DNA from 2 places in the Cupriavidus sp. F041 genome. Region 1 is predicted to be linked to the other one. Evidence: predicted binding sites of a transcription regulator. Region 1 holds the regulator's gene; the other holds the start of a gene.
The links. Region 1 encodes sigma-54, which starts transcription at its own class of promoters, with help from an activator protein. Its sites were predicted from a motif close to TGGCANGNAANCTGCTTT; they were not measured.
Positions count from the first base shown of each region.

Region 2: ACZY0R_RS01440 (GTP cyclohydrolase II) is a predicted target of sigma-54. The motif match lies at 4,720-4,737, and genes of this name have one in related genera.

Region 1 covers NZ_JBVASY010000002.1:101,912-110,790, forward strand. Annotated here, with positions in the region: gene mutY (A/G-specific adenine glycosylase) at 1-1,143, shown strand, start outside; gene ACZY0R_RS17490 (LON peptidase substrate-binding domain-containing protein) at 1,172-1,852, opposite strand; gene rapZ (RNase adapter RapZ) at 1,918-2,835, opposite strand; gene ACZY0R_RS17500 (PsiF family protein) at 2,946-3,332, opposite strand; gene hprK (HPr(Ser) kinase/phosphatase) at 3,507-4,478, opposite strand; gene ptsN (PTS IIA-like nitrogen regulatory protein PtsN) at 4,557-5,012, opposite strand; gene hpf (ribosome hibernation-promoting factor, HPF/YfiA family) at 5,394-5,744, opposite strand; gene ACZY0R_RS17520 (RNA polymerase factor sigma-54) at 5,794-7,269, opposite strand; gene lptB (LPS export ABC transporter ATP-binding protein) at 7,417-8,202, opposite strand; gene lptA (lipopolysaccharide transport periplasmic protein LptA) at 8,239-8,879, opposite strand, start outside.
Region 2 covers NZ_JBVASY010000001.1:309,149-318,027, reverse strand. Annotated here, with positions in the region: gene ACZY0R_RS01465 (YfaP family protein) at 1-440, shown strand, start outside; gene ACZY0R_RS01460 (YfaP family protein) at 513-1,346, shown strand; gene ACZY0R_RS01455 (MGDG synthase family glycosyltransferase) at 1,413-2,594, shown strand; gene ACZY0R_RS01450 (hypothetical protein) at 2,668-3,120, shown strand; gene ACZY0R_RS01445 (acyltransferase family protein) at 3,429-4,547, shown strand; gene ACZY0R_RS01440 (GTP cyclohydrolase II) at 4,791-6,029, shown strand; gene ACZY0R_RS01435 (URC4/urg3 family protein) at 6,026-7,348, shown strand; gene upp (uracil phosphoribosyltransferase) at 7,415-8,074, shown strand; gene ACZY0R_RS01425 (TetR/AcrR family transcriptional regulator) at 8,074-8,790, shown strand; gene ACZY0R_RS01420 (BMP family protein) at 8,780-8,879, shown strand, end outside.

The sequences.
Region 1 (8,879 bases):
GTTTCTTCCGCCGATCTTTCGCTGACCGCCGTTCCCGCTGATTTCGCCACGCGCGTGGTGGATTGGCAGCGCCTGCACGGGCGCCATGACTTGCCGTGGCAGAACACCCGCGACCCTTACCGGATCTGGTTGTCGGAGATCATGCTGCAGCAGACCCAGGTCAGCGCGGTGATCGAGTATTTCCAGCGTTTCGTCGGCCGCCTGCCTACCGTTGCCGCTCTGGCTGAGGCTAGCGCGGACGAGGTGATGGCGCTCTGGGCGGGGCTTGGCTATTACTCGCGCGCGCGCAACCTGCACCGCTGCGCCAAGAGCGTGATGAGCGAGCACGACGGCGTGTTTCCTACCGATCCCGAGGTACTGGTGACGCTGCCCGGCATCGGCCGCTCGACCGCGGCGGCCGTGGCCGCCTTCAGTGCTGGCGTGCGATCCCCCATCCTGGACGGCAACGTCAAGCGCGTCTTCGCCAGGTTCTTCGGCATCCATGGCCATCCGGGCGTCAAGGCGGTGGAGAACCGCATGTGGCAAATCGCGGAGGAGGTGTTGCCCGCGAAGGGGCCTGGACAGGCCGAGGACATGGTGTCCTACACCCAGGGCGTAATGGATCTCGGCGCCACCGTCTGTTCGCGCGGCAAGCCGGCCTGCCTTGCTGCCGCAGCGTCGTGCCCGCTGGTCAGCGACTGCGTGGCGCGACGCGACGGCCTGACCGCCGTGCTGCCCACGCCGAAACCGCGTGCAGCCATTCCCGAGCGCAGCACCGTCATGCTGCTGGTCCGGCGCGGCCGCGAAGTCCTGCTGGCGTTGCGACCCGATAGCGGCATCTGGGGCGGCCTCTGGAGCCTGCCTGAAATGCCGGTGGATACCGTGCCCTTCGATGCCGAACTGGCCGAAGACGCCGCCCTCGAACGCGCCCGCGATTTCGGCACGCCCGGCACCGCCAGCATGGTCGGCGAACTCACCCACGTCTTCACCCACTTCCGCCTGCTGATCCGCGCCATCCGCGTGGACGTCACCGGCCTGACCGCCCACGACGCAGTCAATGGCACCGCGCTACGCTGGCTCTCGCTGGACGATCTCGATGCGGTGGGCACACCGGCACCGGTACGAAAGCTGCTCGAAGCACAGGCGTTGGGGGGATTGTTCTAAAGCTAAAGCCCTTTGCCGCGTGGGAGGCTCAGAGAATATGGTGTTGACGCATGTACTTGTGCACGATCTCGATCCGCATCCCCGCGTCCGGCAGCGCCATCAGCATCTGCTTGGCCTTGAGCGGCACGGGCAGCAACTCGCATAGCCGATTGGCCACCCAGCTCGGGTCATCCCACAGGAACGGCTCGGCAAACGGAAGCTTGCCCGGATGCTCCGCGTGGAGCGAGGCGACGATACGGCGCAGCACAGCAAGGCATTCGCCCAGCAGTTCAAGCTTGCAGTCGATGATGTCGGGCGGCAGCAATTCCGCCTGGCCCACCAGCAAACCATCGGCGCGCACACTGTGGCCTAGCAGCCGGAAGCGCTGGCGCCCGCGCGCACTGATCAACAGCACGCCAAGCTGCTCCATATTGCAGTCGACGATATCCGCCAGGCAGCCGATGGTCTCGGGCATGGTGGGCTCATTGGGGCGAGCTACCTCGTTGCCGCTGGCGATCAGGCAGACGCCGAAGGGTGTGTGATCGCGCATGCATGCGCGCACCATATCCACATAGCGTGCTTCAAAAACGCGCAGCGGCAGAAGGCCATCCGGAAAGAGTACGGTGTGCAGCGGAAACAACGGCAGGCCATCCAGCACAGGCGGTACCGACGATGTACCGGACGAAGCGGTGGTCGAAGCGGATGGGCCGGGCGTGGCGTGTGAGGACATGCTGAGCCAGCAGAGTTTCGGGCGGGAATTGCCGAGCCTGGCCGCGAAACCTGCAGCTGCGGCGTTCAGCCGCCCGGTGCGAGCTCGCGGTGTCTCACCAGCACATTACCATGGGCGCGAAAATAGTTGGCAAGTCTTTCAGCGATGTACACGGAGCGGTGCTGGCCGCCGGTGCAGCCAATGGCGACGGTCAGGTAGCTGCGATTGTCCGCGATGAAACTTGGCAGCCACTTTTCCACGTAGGCACGGATGTCATCGGCCATGGCCAGTACCATCGGCTGGCTCTGCAGGAAGTCGATCACGGGCTCGTCACGTCCGGTCAGCGGTCGCAGGGCCAGGTCGTAGTAGGGGTTGGGCAGCGAGCGGACATCGAACACCAGGTCGGCATCGCTGGGTACGCCGTGCTTGAAGCCAAACGATTCGAACAACAAGGTGAGCTTCAGGTCATCGCCGCGCACGAATTCCTTGATCCACGCGCGCAGCGTATTGGTGCGCACGTTGCTGGTGTCGATACGGTGCGCGGCCTCCGCCAGCGGGCTGAGCAGCTCACGCTCCATCTCGATGGCTTCGATCAGGGACGTGTCGTTGTATGGCGCATCGAGCGCATTGCCTGCAACGCCCGCAGGTTCGGCATTGGCCGAAAGGGCCGCCTTGTCGATACGCATCGACAGCGGATGGCGCCGCCTCGTTTCCGAGTATCGCTGCACCAGCGCATCCGTATTGGCGGTCAGGAAAACCACCCGGACCTGGTGTTCGGAGGCTAGGTTGCGCAGCGTGCCGGGCAATTCGTCCAGCGATTCGCGGCTGCGGATGTCGGTAGCGACGCCAAGATGGGTGTAACCCTGGCTTGCGAGATAGTGAGCCAGCGCCGGAATAAACTGAGCCGGCAGGTTGTCAACGCAGTAGTAACCTGCGTCTTCCAGTACGTTCAAGGCAACGGATTTGCCGGAGCCGGAGATCCCGGTGATAAGTATGATGCGCATAGCATGACAAGCATAACATCAGGTGATGACGCCGTCATGACGGCGAGGCGCCAGCAAAAATGGCGAACCGAAGGGTTCGCCATGGCCGCATGGTAAGTGACGCGGAGGCTTTACTTGGAGAGGCACTCGCTCATGAAGGCTTTGCGCTCGTCGCCCTTCTTGCCGGTAGCGTCCTTGTTGCACGCCGTCATCTTTTCCTGCTGGCTGTTCTTGGCGGGAGCGGCGGCAGGTTTGTTGGACAGGCAGTCGCTCATGAAGGCCTTGCGCTCGTCGCCCTTCTTGCCGGCGGCCTGCGTATTGCAGGCCTTCATCTTGTCCTGTTGGGCATTTGTCGCCGCGGGCGCCGCCGGTGCTGCCGGTTTTGCGGAAGTTGCGGGTGCCGCGGGCGTTGCGGTTGCTGCGGGCGTTGCGGTTGCTGCGGCCGGTGCATTCTGGGCGAAGGCGCCGGTGGCGAAAAGCGGGGCTACCAGCACGCACATCGCGATCATTTTCTTCATGCTTGCTCTCCTGGCTGTGGAAAACTTCATGGCTGCTGGCCATGTCGGCACGGCAACTCGGGCTGGGTTCAATGCCCATTACTGCACAAAACGGCCTGTGCCCCAAACGCGTTGACGAGGGAAGAGCGGACGGATGTAATCAATTGAAAACAGCTCAGGCGCGGCGCTGGCTGCCTAGAGTAGCCGGCCCTGGCCTCGCGACGCCACATCGGCTTGCATTGCGGCGCGCTGGCGGTCCATGAAATCGCGCAGCGTGTCGATGCCGCGCAGGCGCAGGATGGTGTTGCGGACGGCGGCCTCGACCAGCACGGCGAGATTTCGGCCGGCCGCCACCTGGATCTTGACCATGTGGATGGGCAGGCCGAGCACATCCAGATACTGGGAATCAAGCGGCAGGCGTTCGAATTCGCCGTCGTTGCGGCGCACCAGTTGCACCACCAGTTTCAGCTTCATCTTCCGGCGCACCGCGGTCTCGCCAAAGATCGTCTTGATGTCGAGCAGGCCCAGGCCGCGCACTTCAAGCAGGTTTTGCAGCAGGGGCGGGCAGCGGCCTTCAATGAAATCGGGCCCGAGCCGGACAAAATCCACGGCATCGTCCGCCACCAGCCCATGTCCGCGTGAAATCAGCTCCAGGCCGAGTTCACTCTTGCCCAGGCCGGATTCACCCATCACCAGCACGCCCATGCCGAGGATGTCGAGGAATACGCCGTGCATGGTCACGCGCGGCGCGGAAATGCGCGACAGGTAGAGGCGCAGGTGATCGATCACCGCCGCCGAGGACACCGGCGTGGTGAACAAGGGCGTGGAGGAACGCGTGCAGCGCAGTTCCAGGTCGGGCGGCGGCTCCATGCCGTCGGCAATCACCAGGAAGGGCGGTTCCAGCAGGATCAGCTCACCCATCTGGCGCTTGCGCATCTCGTCGTCGAGACGCTGGTAATAAGTGATCTCGGGTTTGCCCAGGACCTGGATCCGGTTCGGGTGGATCAGGTTCAAGTGGCCGACGAGATCCGCCGCGGAAGTGGCTTCACGTGCGAACTCGACATCGAACGCCCGGTCGGCGCCCTCCAGGCCGGCTACCCAGGAGAGTTTGATATCGGCTGCGTTGTCGTCGAAGATCGACTGCGAGGTGACGCCAGTGAGTTCCATGCGGGTGCTTTCAGGAGCAAGCTTTCAGACAGCGGGGACAATTGCCCTGCTCGCCTGCGTAAAGATCGCCGAGGCCGGTCAGGGGTGCCATTGCGTCAGCAACTGGTGCACGTCATCGGGGGTGGGCAGGGTAGCCAGTCCTTCGCGCATCTCGCGGTCGGACAGCAGTTGGGCGATCTCCGAGAGAATCTCCAGATGCTGCTGGGTGGCCTGTTCGGGTACCAGCAGGAAGATCAGCAGCGCTACCGGCTTGCCGTCGGGAGATTCGAAGGGGATCGGCTCGGCCAGGCGCATGAAGGCAGCCAGTGGCTGCTTCAGTCCCTTGATGCGGCCATGCGGAATGGCAACCCCGGCGCCAAGACCAGTGGACCCCAGCGATTCGCGGGCGAACAGGTTGTCGGTCACGGTAGCGCGCGCCACGCCATGGTTGTTCTCGAAGAGGAGCCCGGCCTGTTCGAACACGCGCTTCTTGCTGGTGACGCTGACGTCGAGGTTGATGTTGCCGGGTGGCAGCAATTTAGCCAAACGATTCATGTGGAATGCGCAGGGTTTTCTAGTAAGCAGGCCCGGGGCCGGGAGGCGTCGCGCCGGGCAAAAAAGAAGAAAAAACCAAGGTCCGAAGTTTCACCGGGTGTCCCCCTGCCGGTGTCGGGCGTCTGGCCATTATAGAGCAGGCCCGCCCCCGCCTTGTGCATTGCAATACCCGATGCGCGGAAGCGGTGCCGCGTGCACGGAAAAATCGTTGAGGCTAAGAACTATGTATTGCACAGCATACACCGGTCCATATGCCTTGCGGAATCCCCCGCGTGGTCCCGGGCGAGCGCCAGGAACGAAAAAGCCGCGCTATGGGCGCGGCTTGATTCCGGTTTCAAGGGAGTGACACCGGCGGCCCGGTCTGTGGGCCACCAGGCACGGTCATTGCTGCATCTGCGATGCGGCCATCTGATACTTGACCGCTTCGCGGTCGTGGCTTTGCACGCGATCCTTATGGCGAATCACCTGCCGGTCGAGCTTGTCGACGAGCGCGTCGATAGCGGCATACAGGTCTTCATGATGCGCTTCGACAAAGATGTCCTTGCCCTTGAGATGTAGATTGATTTCCGCGTACTGCCGCCGGTCCTTTTCTTTTGTATTGTCGACAGAGAGCAGCACACTTACGCCAATGACTTGATCAAAATGCCTGACGATACGCTCCAGTTTCGTTTCCACGTACTCACGCAGCGGGGGCGTGATGTCCAAGTGGTGTCCACTGATCTTGAAGTTCATAGCGTTTCTCCTTCTGAAAGAGTTGCACCAGGCAGGCGATGCAACTCGGCTACAAAGTCTTACGGAGAGTAACTGCCGGAATCTTGAGCGCCTCGCGGTATTTGGCAACGGTACGCCGTGCCACTACGAAGCCTTGCTCGCCGAGCAATTCGGCAATCCGGCTGTCGGACAAGGGATTCCTGGCGTCTTCGGCTCCTATCAGTTGCTTGATCAACGCACGAATTGCCGTTGACGAGGCCGCGCCGCCGGTTTCTGTGGAAACGTGACTGCCGAAGAAATACTTCAGCTCGAAAGTCCCCATCGGCGTTGCCATGTATTTATTGGTAGTCACCCGAGAGATGGTGGACTCGTGTAAACCCAGTGTATCGGCAATCTCCCGCAAAACCAAGGGGCGCATCGCAATTTCACCGTGGGTGAAGAAGTTCTTTTGACGTTCGACAATTGCTTGTGCAACGCGCAATATCGTGTCGAACCTTTGCTGGATATTCTTGATCAACCAGCGTGCCTCCTGCAGTTTTTGCTGCAGTCCCGCGGCACCCGCATCGCCTTTTGCACCGCGCAATATCTGTGCGTACATGTCGTTGATACGTAGCCGCGGCATCACATCCGGATTGAGCTGCGCAATCCAGCCGCCATTCAGTTTTCGGACAAAAACATCGGGCACGACGAAGTCGGCTTCGGGACGGCTGTACGCATGGCCTGGATAAGGCGCCAGCGAGCGGATCAGTTCATGCGCCGACTTCAGTTCCGGCTCATCCACCTGCAACGCTTTTTTCAGGCGCGTGTAGTCGCGCACCGCGAGCAGTTCCAGGTGATTGGTGACAATGGTCAGCGCCAGGTCGCGCTGCGGATGCTTGAGGCGGCGCAATTGCAGCGCCAGGCATTCGGCCGCATTGCGTGCGCCGACACCAGGCGGATCGAAGCTTTGCAGCAGGGTAAGGACGGCCTGGATCTCGTCGACCTCGAATTCGAGTTCCTCCGGCAGTTCGCTGCAGATTTCCTCGAGCGAGGCGCTCAGGTAGCCGTCGTCGTCCAGCGACTCGACCAGGAAGATGGCCAGCCCCTTGTCGCGCAACGAAATTTTCAGCGGCGCGAGCTGTTCCATCAGATGTTCGCGCAGCGTGGGTTCGGCGTCGCGCAACTGCATCGGGGTCTTTTCGTCGTCGTCGCCTTGCGGGCGGCGGGCGAAGTCGTCGAGGCTCCAGTCGTTGCCGTAGTCCTCGTTGCTGTCGGAATAGCTGTCTTCGGCCTCGGGCGCGCCGTCGGGGCGGTTCTCGCTGGTGCCCTGGCCGTCGGCGGGCGCCGGCGCGGGAGCGCTCTGCATGTTGACCGAGCCGTCGGCCGCAACGCGCAACGGGCTGTCGAGCCAGTCGTTCTCGCGTTCGAGCAAAGGGTTCTCGGTCAGCGCCTGTTCCACTTCCTGCTGCAGTTCGAGCGTGGACAGTTGCAGCAGCCGGATCGACTGCTGGAGTTGCGGCGTAAGCGCGAGATGCTGCGAGAGGCGGAGCTGTAGCGACGGTTTCATGCGACCTATTTTATGCCCAACTTCCGTGCCGGTGGAACGGAAATTGCTATCGCTGATGACGCCGTGATCGTTGCAGGGTAAAAGGCGACACCGGGGCCACCTTGGGCACAAGGTCGCCGCAGCTGCCGCTTGCTGCCGTGCGCCGCGTTACATGCGGAAATTCTCGCCCAGGTAGACCTTGCGCACCGACTCGTTGGCGATGATGTCTTCAGGCCGGCCCGAGGCCAGCACAGCGCCTTCGCTGATGATGTAGGCGTGATCGCAGATGCCCAGCGTCTCGCGCACGTTGTGGTCGGTGATCAGCACGCCGATATTGCGCGCCTTGAGGAAGCTGACGATGCGCTGGATCTCGCCCACCGCGATCGGGTCGACGCCGGCGAAGGGCTCGTCGAGCAGGATGAAGCGGGGCGCCGAGGCCAGGGCGCGGGCGATTTCCACGCGGCGGCGTTCGCCGCCTGACAGTGAAAGCGCCGGATTGTCGCGCAGGTGGGCAATCTGGAGGTCATCGAGCAGCGTGTCCAGCCGGCGCTCGAGTTCGGCCTTGCCAAGTGGCTTGCCGTCCTGGATCTGCAATTCCAGCACCGCGCGGATGTTCTCCTGCACATTCAGCTTGCGGAACACCGAAGCTTCCTGCGGGAGGTAGGACAGGCCCATGCGTGCTCGTTCGTGAATGGCCAGGCCGCTGATGTGCTTGTCGTCGAGCACGATGTCGCCCTCGTCCAGCGCCACCAGTCCCACGATCATGTAGAAGGAGGTGGTCTTGCCCGCGCCGTTGGGCCCCAGCAGTCCGACCACCTCGCCGCTCTTTACGTCGAGGGACACATCCTTGACCACTGTGCGCGAGCCGTAGCGCTTTTTCAGGTGGCGCACGACCAGCGTGCTGCTGTCCTTCAGGGTGGCGGGCTGGGAGGGTGCGGTTTGGGTAACGGTCATGAAGGGTGAATCCGTGGATCGGGCGACGCGGCGGCGTCAGGGATTGACGGGGGCGGGCGCAGGCTTGAGCGGCAGCGGGGCGCCGGCGGCGCCGCTGGCGGGTTGCTCCTGGCGCGGCGACAACACGGCGCGCACGCGACCGGACGGGCTGCCCGCCGTCGCGTTCTCCGCGCCGCCGCTGGCGGTGTAGAACTCGTTGCGGCTGTCGTAGGTGATCACTGCGCCGCGGATCTCGTCGACCAGCTTGGCGCCGGCCAGCCGCGCCATGCGTGCGCGGCTGATCAGCTTGGACAACTCCTGCTTGCCGTCATACTCAATGCGGTCGCCCCAGCCGTCGATGTATTCGTCGACGTTGTCGCGTTTCTGGCGGATATAAGCCTGCTTGCCGCCCTTGGACGTAGCCACGGCGTACTGGTAGCCCTCGGGATCGGTGCGCACTTCGGCCGCGTCGGATTTCAGCACCATGGTGCCCTTGGTCAGCACCACGTTGCCAGTCAGCACATAAACCTGCTTGACGTCGTCATAGCTGGCGTTGTCGGCTTCCAGCACCAGCGGTTTCTCGCGGTCGGCTTTCTCCGCGCTGGCGGGCGCGGCCAGCGTGAGGCCGAGGACGGCTGCCAGCGTCAGCAAAGCGGCCGTGCTGCGGCGGCGACAGGACGATGTCGTCAGGAATGAAT
Region 2 (8,879 bases), on a different contig from region 1:
CTTCGCACCAGCGCTTGCAGTTCTACGAGGCCGATGCCACCAAGACCCAGGCCAAGCTACGCGCCGTGCTGACCTGGGACGATCCCAAGGCAGAGGTCGACCTGCATGTGATTTCGCCGGACGGCGGCCATGCCTTCTTTGCCAACCCGCTCTTGCCGGAGGGCGGCGGGCTGGACGTGGACAGTGTGGATGGCGCGGGACCGGAGATTTTTTCGAGCGCGGCGCCGCGTCCCGGCGTGTGGTTGTTCTATGTGAACTACTGGGGCAATTTCAATGCCGCCGGCTACAACTTCGAGAAGGGCGCGAACGAGCGCGACCTGATCACCGCCAAGCTCACGCTGATCTACAACGAGAACACGCTCAACGAAAAGCGTGAAACGCTCGTGGTGCCGCTGCGCAAGCTGGGCGAGCTGGCGCTTATGAAATTGGTGCGGTTCTGAGCAGTAGCGGGCACGCGGTCAGTAAAAGAGCGGAAAAACAGCCGCAAAGAACGTCAGTAAGGAAGCATGGATATGCAGCGTTTGCCGAAGTTAGCCATTTTCAGCCTGACCCTGCCGGCGCTGCTGCTGGCGGGGGCCGCGCGCGCGGACGATGCCATCGAGTTCACCACGCCGCGCAACGGCTGGCGCAATTCCGCCGGGGACACCGCGGCCTCGGCCTATACGCAGGAAGTCCACTACCCCGCTGTGGCGGTTTCCACGCGGGCGGGACAGGCCGCCAGCGCGATGATTGCCGGGCGCATCCGTTCAGCGCCGAAGCCTGAGGGCGAGGCCACGAGCCCGTCGCCGGGCGGGCGCCGCGCCGGCTCATCGGTTGCTACCCTGGTGGTCAACGGCGTGGCCATGCCGCAGCGGGTCGAGGAAGATGGCCGCTTCTCGCGGCCGTACGCCTTCTCCGGCGGCAGCAACAGCGTGGAAATCCGCAGCGCGCAGGGCGCCAGCAAGCGCGTGCAGTTCTACGACGGCTACCAGGGCAAGACACGCCCGCGCCTGCGCGTGGTGCTGTCCTGGGATAGCGATCAGACCGACCTGGACCTGCATGTGGTGGCGCCCGATGGCCAGCACACGTTCTATGCGAACCGCGTGGCCACCAATGGCGGCGCGCTCGACGTCGATGTCACCACAGGTTACGGGCCCGAGATCTATTCCATCGCCGCGCCGCCGCCCGGCACCTATCTGGTCTACGTCAACTACTATGGCAGCGGCGCCGGCCCGGAGGCCATCACCGTGGCGCAAGTCGCGTTGATCACCGACGAGAACACCCCCAACGAAAAGCAGCAGGTGTTCCGGGTGCCGATGCGCAAGCCCGGCGAGCTGACCCTGATCAAGTCCTTTGTCATGAAGTGATCCCGCTGCGGGCGCAGGCTTCACATTCCCGGCCAGCCCGGATCTTTCCTGGAAATCACAATTCACATGTCGCAGCAGAAGATCCTGTTCCTCAGCGTTTCCGCCGGCGCCGGCCACATGCGCGCCGCCGAAGCGCTTCGCCTCACCGCCGAAGCCGAATTTCCGGGAGTGCAGACGCTGCACCTCGATGTCATGGAGTACGTCCCGGCCACTTTCCGCAAGGTCTACACCGATTTCTACATCAAGCTGGTCAATAGCTATCCGGCCTTGTGGGGCATGCTATACCAGCGCACCTCCGAGGCCGACCCGGCCGCGCCGATGCAGAAGCTGCGGCGCGCCGCCGAGCGACTGAGCACGCGCGCGCTGCGCCGCGCGATCGATGAATTTGCGCCGGATGCCATCGTCTGCACGCATTTCCTCCCCGCGGAGATCCTGATGCATGAGGTACGCCGGCTGCGGATGGCGGTGCCGGTGTGGGTGCAGGTGACCGATTTCGATCTGCACGGCATGTGGGTGATTCCCAATATGACGGGCTATTTCGCCGCCAGCGAGGAAATCGCCTTTCGCATGCGGGCCAATCGCATCGAGGCGGGCCGCGTCCATACCACCGGCATCCCGGTGGTGCCGGCGTTTTCCCACCCGCAGGACCGCCAGGCTTGCGCGCGGCACTTCGGGCTCGATGCGGCCCGGCGCACGATCATGCTGATGGGTGGTGGGGCAGGACTGGGCGGCCTTGACGAAGTGGCCAATGCACTGATGCGGCTGGATCACGATTTCCAGCTGATCGTGCTCGCCGGGCGCAACGAGACGGCGCTGGCGCGGCTCAAGACACTGGCTTCCGCGTATCCCACCCGGCTCTTTCCCTTTGGCTTCACCAACGAAGTGGAGCGCCTGATGGCGTGCTCCGACCTGGTCATCACCAAGCCCGGTGGCCTGACCACATCCGAATGCCTGGCGATGGGTGTGCCGATGGTGGTCAATGCGCCCATCCCCGGCCAGGAGGAGCGCAATGCCGATTACCTGCTGGAGCAGGGCGCTGCGCTCAAGGCAGTCGATCTCGTGTCGCTCGAATATCGTGTCCGGCTATTGCTGGCGGAGCCGGCGCGGCTCGATCAGATGCGCGTGCGCGCCCGCGCGCTGGGGCGACCGGCGGCGGCGCGCCGCGTGCTGGAAACCGTGCTGGGGCACCTGGAGCGGTGCGGCCAACTGACCGGGCAGGCTGCGGGTGTGGCGCAGGCGGGACGCTGAGATGCGCGCCCTGAATCTCTCGGCTTCGCACCAGCGCGCGCAGTCCTACCCGTCGCGACATCCACGGGTGCTGATGCTTACCGTTGCCTGGACGCTGCTGCTGGCGTATTTCTTCGCCAATGTGGAAATCCAGATTGAAGGGGCCGCGGGCTGGGCGGCAAACCTGCCCACCTGGCGCATCGAACACCACTGGCTCCTGGATATCTTCTGGGGCGGCCGCCCGATGACCGGTTATCACGCGTGGGTGTTCCCTTGCGTGGCACTGTTCTTCCATTTCCCGCTGGTCTACGGCGGACGCTGGAACTGGCGAGCCGAAGCGCGCGTGATTGCCAGCATCATGCTGTTCTGGATCGCCGAGGACTTCCTGTGGTTCGTGCTGAACCCGGCGTTCGGGCTGGCGCGCTTCTCACCGGGTTTCGTGCCCTGGCATATTCACTGGTGGGCCGGCGCGCCGACGGATTACTGGGTTTCGCTAGCGGCGGCGGCGGTGCTTTTCTGGCAGTCGTGCCGGGTGGCGCGCCGCTAGCCGGCGCAGCGCGAACTGAATCAGGCCGAAGCCGCTTGCGCGTTGCAGCGCAAATTCCGCCAAGGCGGCGGCGTTCACCGAACGCCCTGGCCGGGACAAACTGGCCGGAGCGACGGCAGGCATCGGCCACGGTTTCTAAGCCGAAGCCATATTAATGTGACGCGAAGATATCTATTTTTCGAAAAAATGTGGTGATTATACCTCATTGAAACATCTCGTCACGCTACATCCTGGCCAGCTTCGGTACCGATCGTGATTCTTAGGAGTAAAATCCGTTCCTTGTGTACTTTGTAGCATTCTTATAACAAATGAGCCCCCGTCCTTCGCGCATGGCGTGCATTGACGCTCTCAAGGCGGTCAGTTCCCAACTGATCGTGCTGCACCATCTTGCCTTCTACGGCCCCATGTCCGATGCGGCGCACGTGCTGGCTCCCGACCTCCTTGACTGGTTCTCGCAGTACGCGCGCATCGCCGTTCAGGCGTTTCTTGTCATCAGCGGCTTCCTGGCGGCGCGTAGCCTGGCGCCGGGCGGGCATCTGGTGGTGCCGCATCCCTTGCAGGCGATCTGGCGCCGCTACCAGAAGCTGGTGGTCCCCTATAGCGTGGCCATCCTGATTGCGATTGCCGGTGCCGCCATTGCGCGCACCTGGATGCATCACGATTCCATTCCGTCGGCCCCCGACCTGTATCAGATCCTGGCACATGTGCTGCTGTTGCACAACTTGCTCGACTTCGACGCGTTGTCGGCCGGCGTCTGGTACGTGGCCATCGATCTGCAACTGTTCGTCTTGCTGATTGTTGCGCTATGGGCGGCGCGCCGCTGCGCGCAATGGTTCGATGTCGGCGGCAGCCCGCTCGGGCCGCTGGCGGTGGCGGGGCTGGTCGTGGCTTCGCTGTTCTGGTTTAACCGGGATGCGGCCTGGGATATCTGGGCGCTTTACTTCTTCGGCGCCTATGGCATGGGCACGCTGGCGTTCTGGGCCTCCGCACCGGAGCGTTCGCCGGTTGCGTTGCTGGTGCTGGGCGCAGTGGTGCTGGCGGCACTGATCGTGGACTTCCGCCTGCGCATTGCCGTGGCGCTATCCATCGCCCTGCTGCTGGCCGTTGCGCGGCGCGGAGGGTGGCTGGATCGCTGGCCGCAGGCCCCGAGCCTGGCATTTTTCGGGCGCATTTCTTACTCGGTCTTCCTGGTGCATTTCCCGGTATGCCTGGTCGTGAACGCGGTGGTATTCCACGTTGCACCGAATCGGCCGCTGCTCAATGCGCTGGGCATGATACTGGCATGGCTGTTGAGCAACGTTGCCGGCGCCGTGTTCCACCGTTACGTGGAGAGTACCGACCCGCTGCGCGCCTTGCGCATGGCCTTGTGGCCGGCGCGCGCGGAGCCGGCCCAGCGGCAGCAGGGCGGGCAGCACCGGTCGACCTGACCCCTCGCGATCACAGCCTAGCGGCACCCCGCCCCAGCGGCCGGGTGCCGCTTTTCTTTTGCATGGTGCCTGTGCACCATGAACTGGCGAGCGGAGCGGCGCGCGCGCACGCGGATGGTGCGGCACGCCATCGTGCGGCATGCAACACAAGGTAGAAACTAGCATTGGGATATGGCACGAAGGTTGCCTACTATGGAATTGCAAACCTGACCGTTTGGTCAGGATTCCTGTTCCGAGGCTGCCATGTCCGACCATATTGTCCTGACTTCGCACGCGCGCCGCGACAAGCCGGCCGAACCCATCCACTGGGGGGCCGCCACGGCGGCGGAGCGCGGACCTGTGATCGCTAGCGTGACCAATCCGGCCCAACGCAATGTCATTGGCACCCACTCCGGCGCCTATGCGGTGTACCGGGCGCTGGCGGTGGCCTCCGGCAAGCTGCAGCGGGATCATCGCGCCGATCTCACCGATACCTCTCCGGCGGAGATCGTCGGGCCCCATCCGCAATGGAGCGACCCGGACAAGATCGTCTCCCTGGATCCTTGGGGCCATCTGGTCTCGACTGCCTTTGCAGACCGCATCGCGGCGGGTATCGATATCCGGCCGACGATCGCCATTACGCGCGCACACATCAATATGCCGGAACTGATGGGAGCCATTGCAGCCGGCCGCCTCACGCCTGACGGCCAGATCCTGCACGCCAATGGCGACGTACGTGTCACCAAGGCAGCGATCGACCCGGTCTGGTACCTGCCGGCGCTGGCGCGCCGCTTCGACATCAAGGAGAGCATGCTGCGTCGCAGCCTGTTCGAGCAGACTGGCGGCATGTTCCCCGAACTGGTGACGCGGCCCGACCTGAAGGTGTTCCTGCCGCCGATCGGTGGCATGACCCTGTACTTTTTCGGCGATGTGGGCAAGCTGGGCAAGCCCGAGACCAAGGTGGCCTGCCGCGTGCACGACGAGTGCAACGGCTCGGACGTGTTCGGATCCGATATCTGTACCTGCAGGCCCTACCTGGCGCACGGCATCGAGGTTTGCATCGAGATGGCGCAGCAGGGCGGGGTGGGCCTGGTGGTCTATAACCGCAAGGAGGGCAGGGCACTGGGCGAAGTGACCAAGTTCCTGGTCTATAACGCCCGCAAGCGCCAGGTCGGCGGCGACCGGGCCGAGACGTATTTCGCGCGTACGGAGTGCGTGGCCGGCGTGCAGGACATGCGCTTCCAGGAACTCATGCCCGATGTATTTCACTGGCTTGGCATCAAGCGTATCGATCGCTGGGCTTCGATGAGTAATATGAAGCACGGGGCGCTGACCGCTCAGGGTATCGAGGTGGTCGAACAGGTAGCGATTCCCGATGCACTGATCCCGGCCGATGCCCGAGTGGAAATCGACGCCAAGGTGGCGGCTGGCTATTTCACGAGCTATACCCCGCCCGGTGCCGAGGAACTCGCGCTGGCCAAGGGTAGAGGACTGGACGAATGAACGAGATACCTGAAGCGGGCGGCCCGCAGGGCTCCCCCAGTGCGTTCACGAATGACGCGGATGGCCGCGGCGGATGGGCCAGTCCCGTGCCACCTGGCCATCCGGCCGCGGCGCTGCTGACCGGCCTGGCGGTACGCACCCGATGCGCCGCCGTGACGGACCATGTGGCGGCAGGCGCGTCAGAGCTGTTCACGTGGCACCCGGAACGGATTCCGGCGGTGGGCGATTATGTGGCGGCCACCATCCGGGAGCGTTATCCGGACCTGAACGTGCCGTACCACAGCCGCTGGCGCCACTTTGAAAGCGGCGGTCCCGGCGAGAGGCTGGACCGCTGGCAGATCCTGTGCGAACGCGGCGGGCTTTCCGGCGAGGCTGACCGCGAGGAGCGCGCCCGCATCGGCATCGATCTGGTGATTCCCAGCGTGTTGCTGGACGCCGGCGCAGGCCCCGACTGGCGCTACCGCGATCCGGCCAGCGACCTGCTGCTGACCCGTTCCGAGGGGCTTGGCGTAGCCAGCTTCGACTTGTTCGCGCGCGGTGGCTTTTCCGCCCAGCCGGGCCAGCCGCTGCGCTCCGACGCCGAGCGGCTGATGCGGATCGATGCGCCCTCCATCGCGACGGCCTTCCAGGTGGCACAGCACAATCGGCTGGTTGGCCTGGACGGTCGTGCCGGCCTGCTGCGCCGGTTGGGCGAAGTGGCGCAGGCCACGCCGGCCGTGTTCGGCACGCCTGCGCGTCTGGGCAACCTCTATGACTACCTCAAGGCACATGCCGTCGACGGCCAGATCGAGGCCGGCTTCGTGCTGACCACGCTGCTGGTAGCGCTCGGTCCCGTGTGGCCGGGGCGCGTCAGCCTCGGCGGCATATCGCTGGGGGACTGCTGGGCACATCCGGCCTGTACCGACGGGCTGGTGCCTTTCCACAAGCTGACGCAGTGGCTGACGTACTCGCTGCTGGAGCCGCTCGAAGATGCCGGCCTGACCGTGACCGGGCTGGAGGCGCTGACCGGCTTGCCCGAATACCGCAATGGCGGCCTGCTATTCGATTTCGAACTGATGGTGCCGCGCGATCCCGGATTCGCAGCCGTGGCGCATACGGTCGATGAGCCGGTCATCGTGGAATGGCGTGCCCTTACGGTGACGGGGCTCGACCTTGTGGCCGCGTCGGTGCGCGAGGCGCTTGGCCTGTCGGCCGCGGCGTTCCCGCTTGCCCGCGTGCTGGAAGGCGGCACCTGGGCCGCGGGACGGCGCATTGCCGCCAAGCGCAGGCCCGGCGGTCCGCCGCCATTCGTCATCAATAGCGATGGCACGGTGTTCTGACCGATATCGCAGCCACGCGCCGAGCCGCAGCAAGACCTCTTCGCGACCGCCCTCCAGGAGCGCATCATGACCGACCTCTCCGCCGTACCGCCCGTCACTCCGTCCGTGCTGGTGGTGGACCATCCGCTCGTGCAGCACAAGGTCACGCTGGTACGCAGCGAAGACACCACCACCGATAACTTCCGCCGGCTGGTGCGCGAGATCAGCCAGCTGCTGACCTATGAAGCGACCCGCGACCTGGCGATGGAAACGATCTCCATCAAGACCCCGATCGCGCCCATGCAGTCGCCGGTGCTGTCGGGCAAGAAGCTGTGCCTGGTATCGATACTGCGTGCCGGCAACGGTTTCCTGGATGGCATGCTGGAGTTGCTGCCGGCCGCGCGGGTAGGGCACATCGGCTTGTACCGCGACCCCGAAACGCTGGAGCCGATCGAGTACTACTTCAAGATCCCGGAGGACATCCACGAGCGGCTGGTGATCGTGGTGGACCCCATGCTGGCCACCGGCAACTCCGCCATTGCCGCGCTCAATCGCCTGAAGGAAGCCGGCGTGAGCACGCTCAAGTACGTGTGCCTGATCGCGTCGCGGCAGGGGCTGCGTGCCCTGCAGGCAGCGCACCCCGACGTGGCCATCGTCACCGCCGCCATCGACGAGGAGCTCAACGAGCACGGCTACATCGTGCCCGGCCTGGGCGATGCCGGCGACAGGCTCTACGGCACCAAGTAATGGGAGCGCCGGCCACGGCGCCGCCGCCATGCTTTCCGCTGCCGCGGGAGGCGGCGGGCGGCCGTATCCGCCAGGAGAACGAGGCGCTGATCCTGCACGCGGCCGAGCATGTGTTCGCGCGGGCCGGGTTTGCCGGCGCCACCATGAACGAGATCGCCACACGCGCCGGCGTGCCAAAATCCAACCTGCATTACTACTTTCGCACCAAGCAGGCGCTGTACCGGGCGGTGCTGGCCCATACGCTCGCACTGTGGCTGTCCGAGACCGACATCATCGACGCGGGGCAAAGCCCGCAGGTAGCTCTTGAACAGTACATCCGCGCCAAGATGCGGTTGTCGGCGAGCCATCCCGACGCCTCGCGCGTATTCGCCAATGAACTGCTGCACGGTGCGCCGGAAATCCGCGATGTGCTCAACGGCGCGCTGCGCGCGCTGGTGGCGCGCAAGGCCGGCGTGATCCGTGAGTGGATCGCGCGTGGCGAGATGGCCAGCGTGGATCCGCAGCACCTGTTTTTCACCATCTGGGCCGCTACCCAGACCTATGCCGATTTCGAGTCGCAGGTATGCGCCGTGCTTGGGGTGAGCCACCTGGGCCAGCGCGATTACGAACAGGCCACCGACCATCTTGTGCGGCTTTTGCTGCGCGGATGCGGGCTGGAGCCGGCCGGCCTGGCCACGGAGTTATCGTCAACAAGGGGAGAACGTCATGAGGTTTGAGGGTAAGCGCAGGACCTGGTTGAAATTCGCGGCCGCCGCCGCCAGCGTTGCCGCGCTTGGCGGCGCCGCGCCCGCGCAGGCGCAAGCCA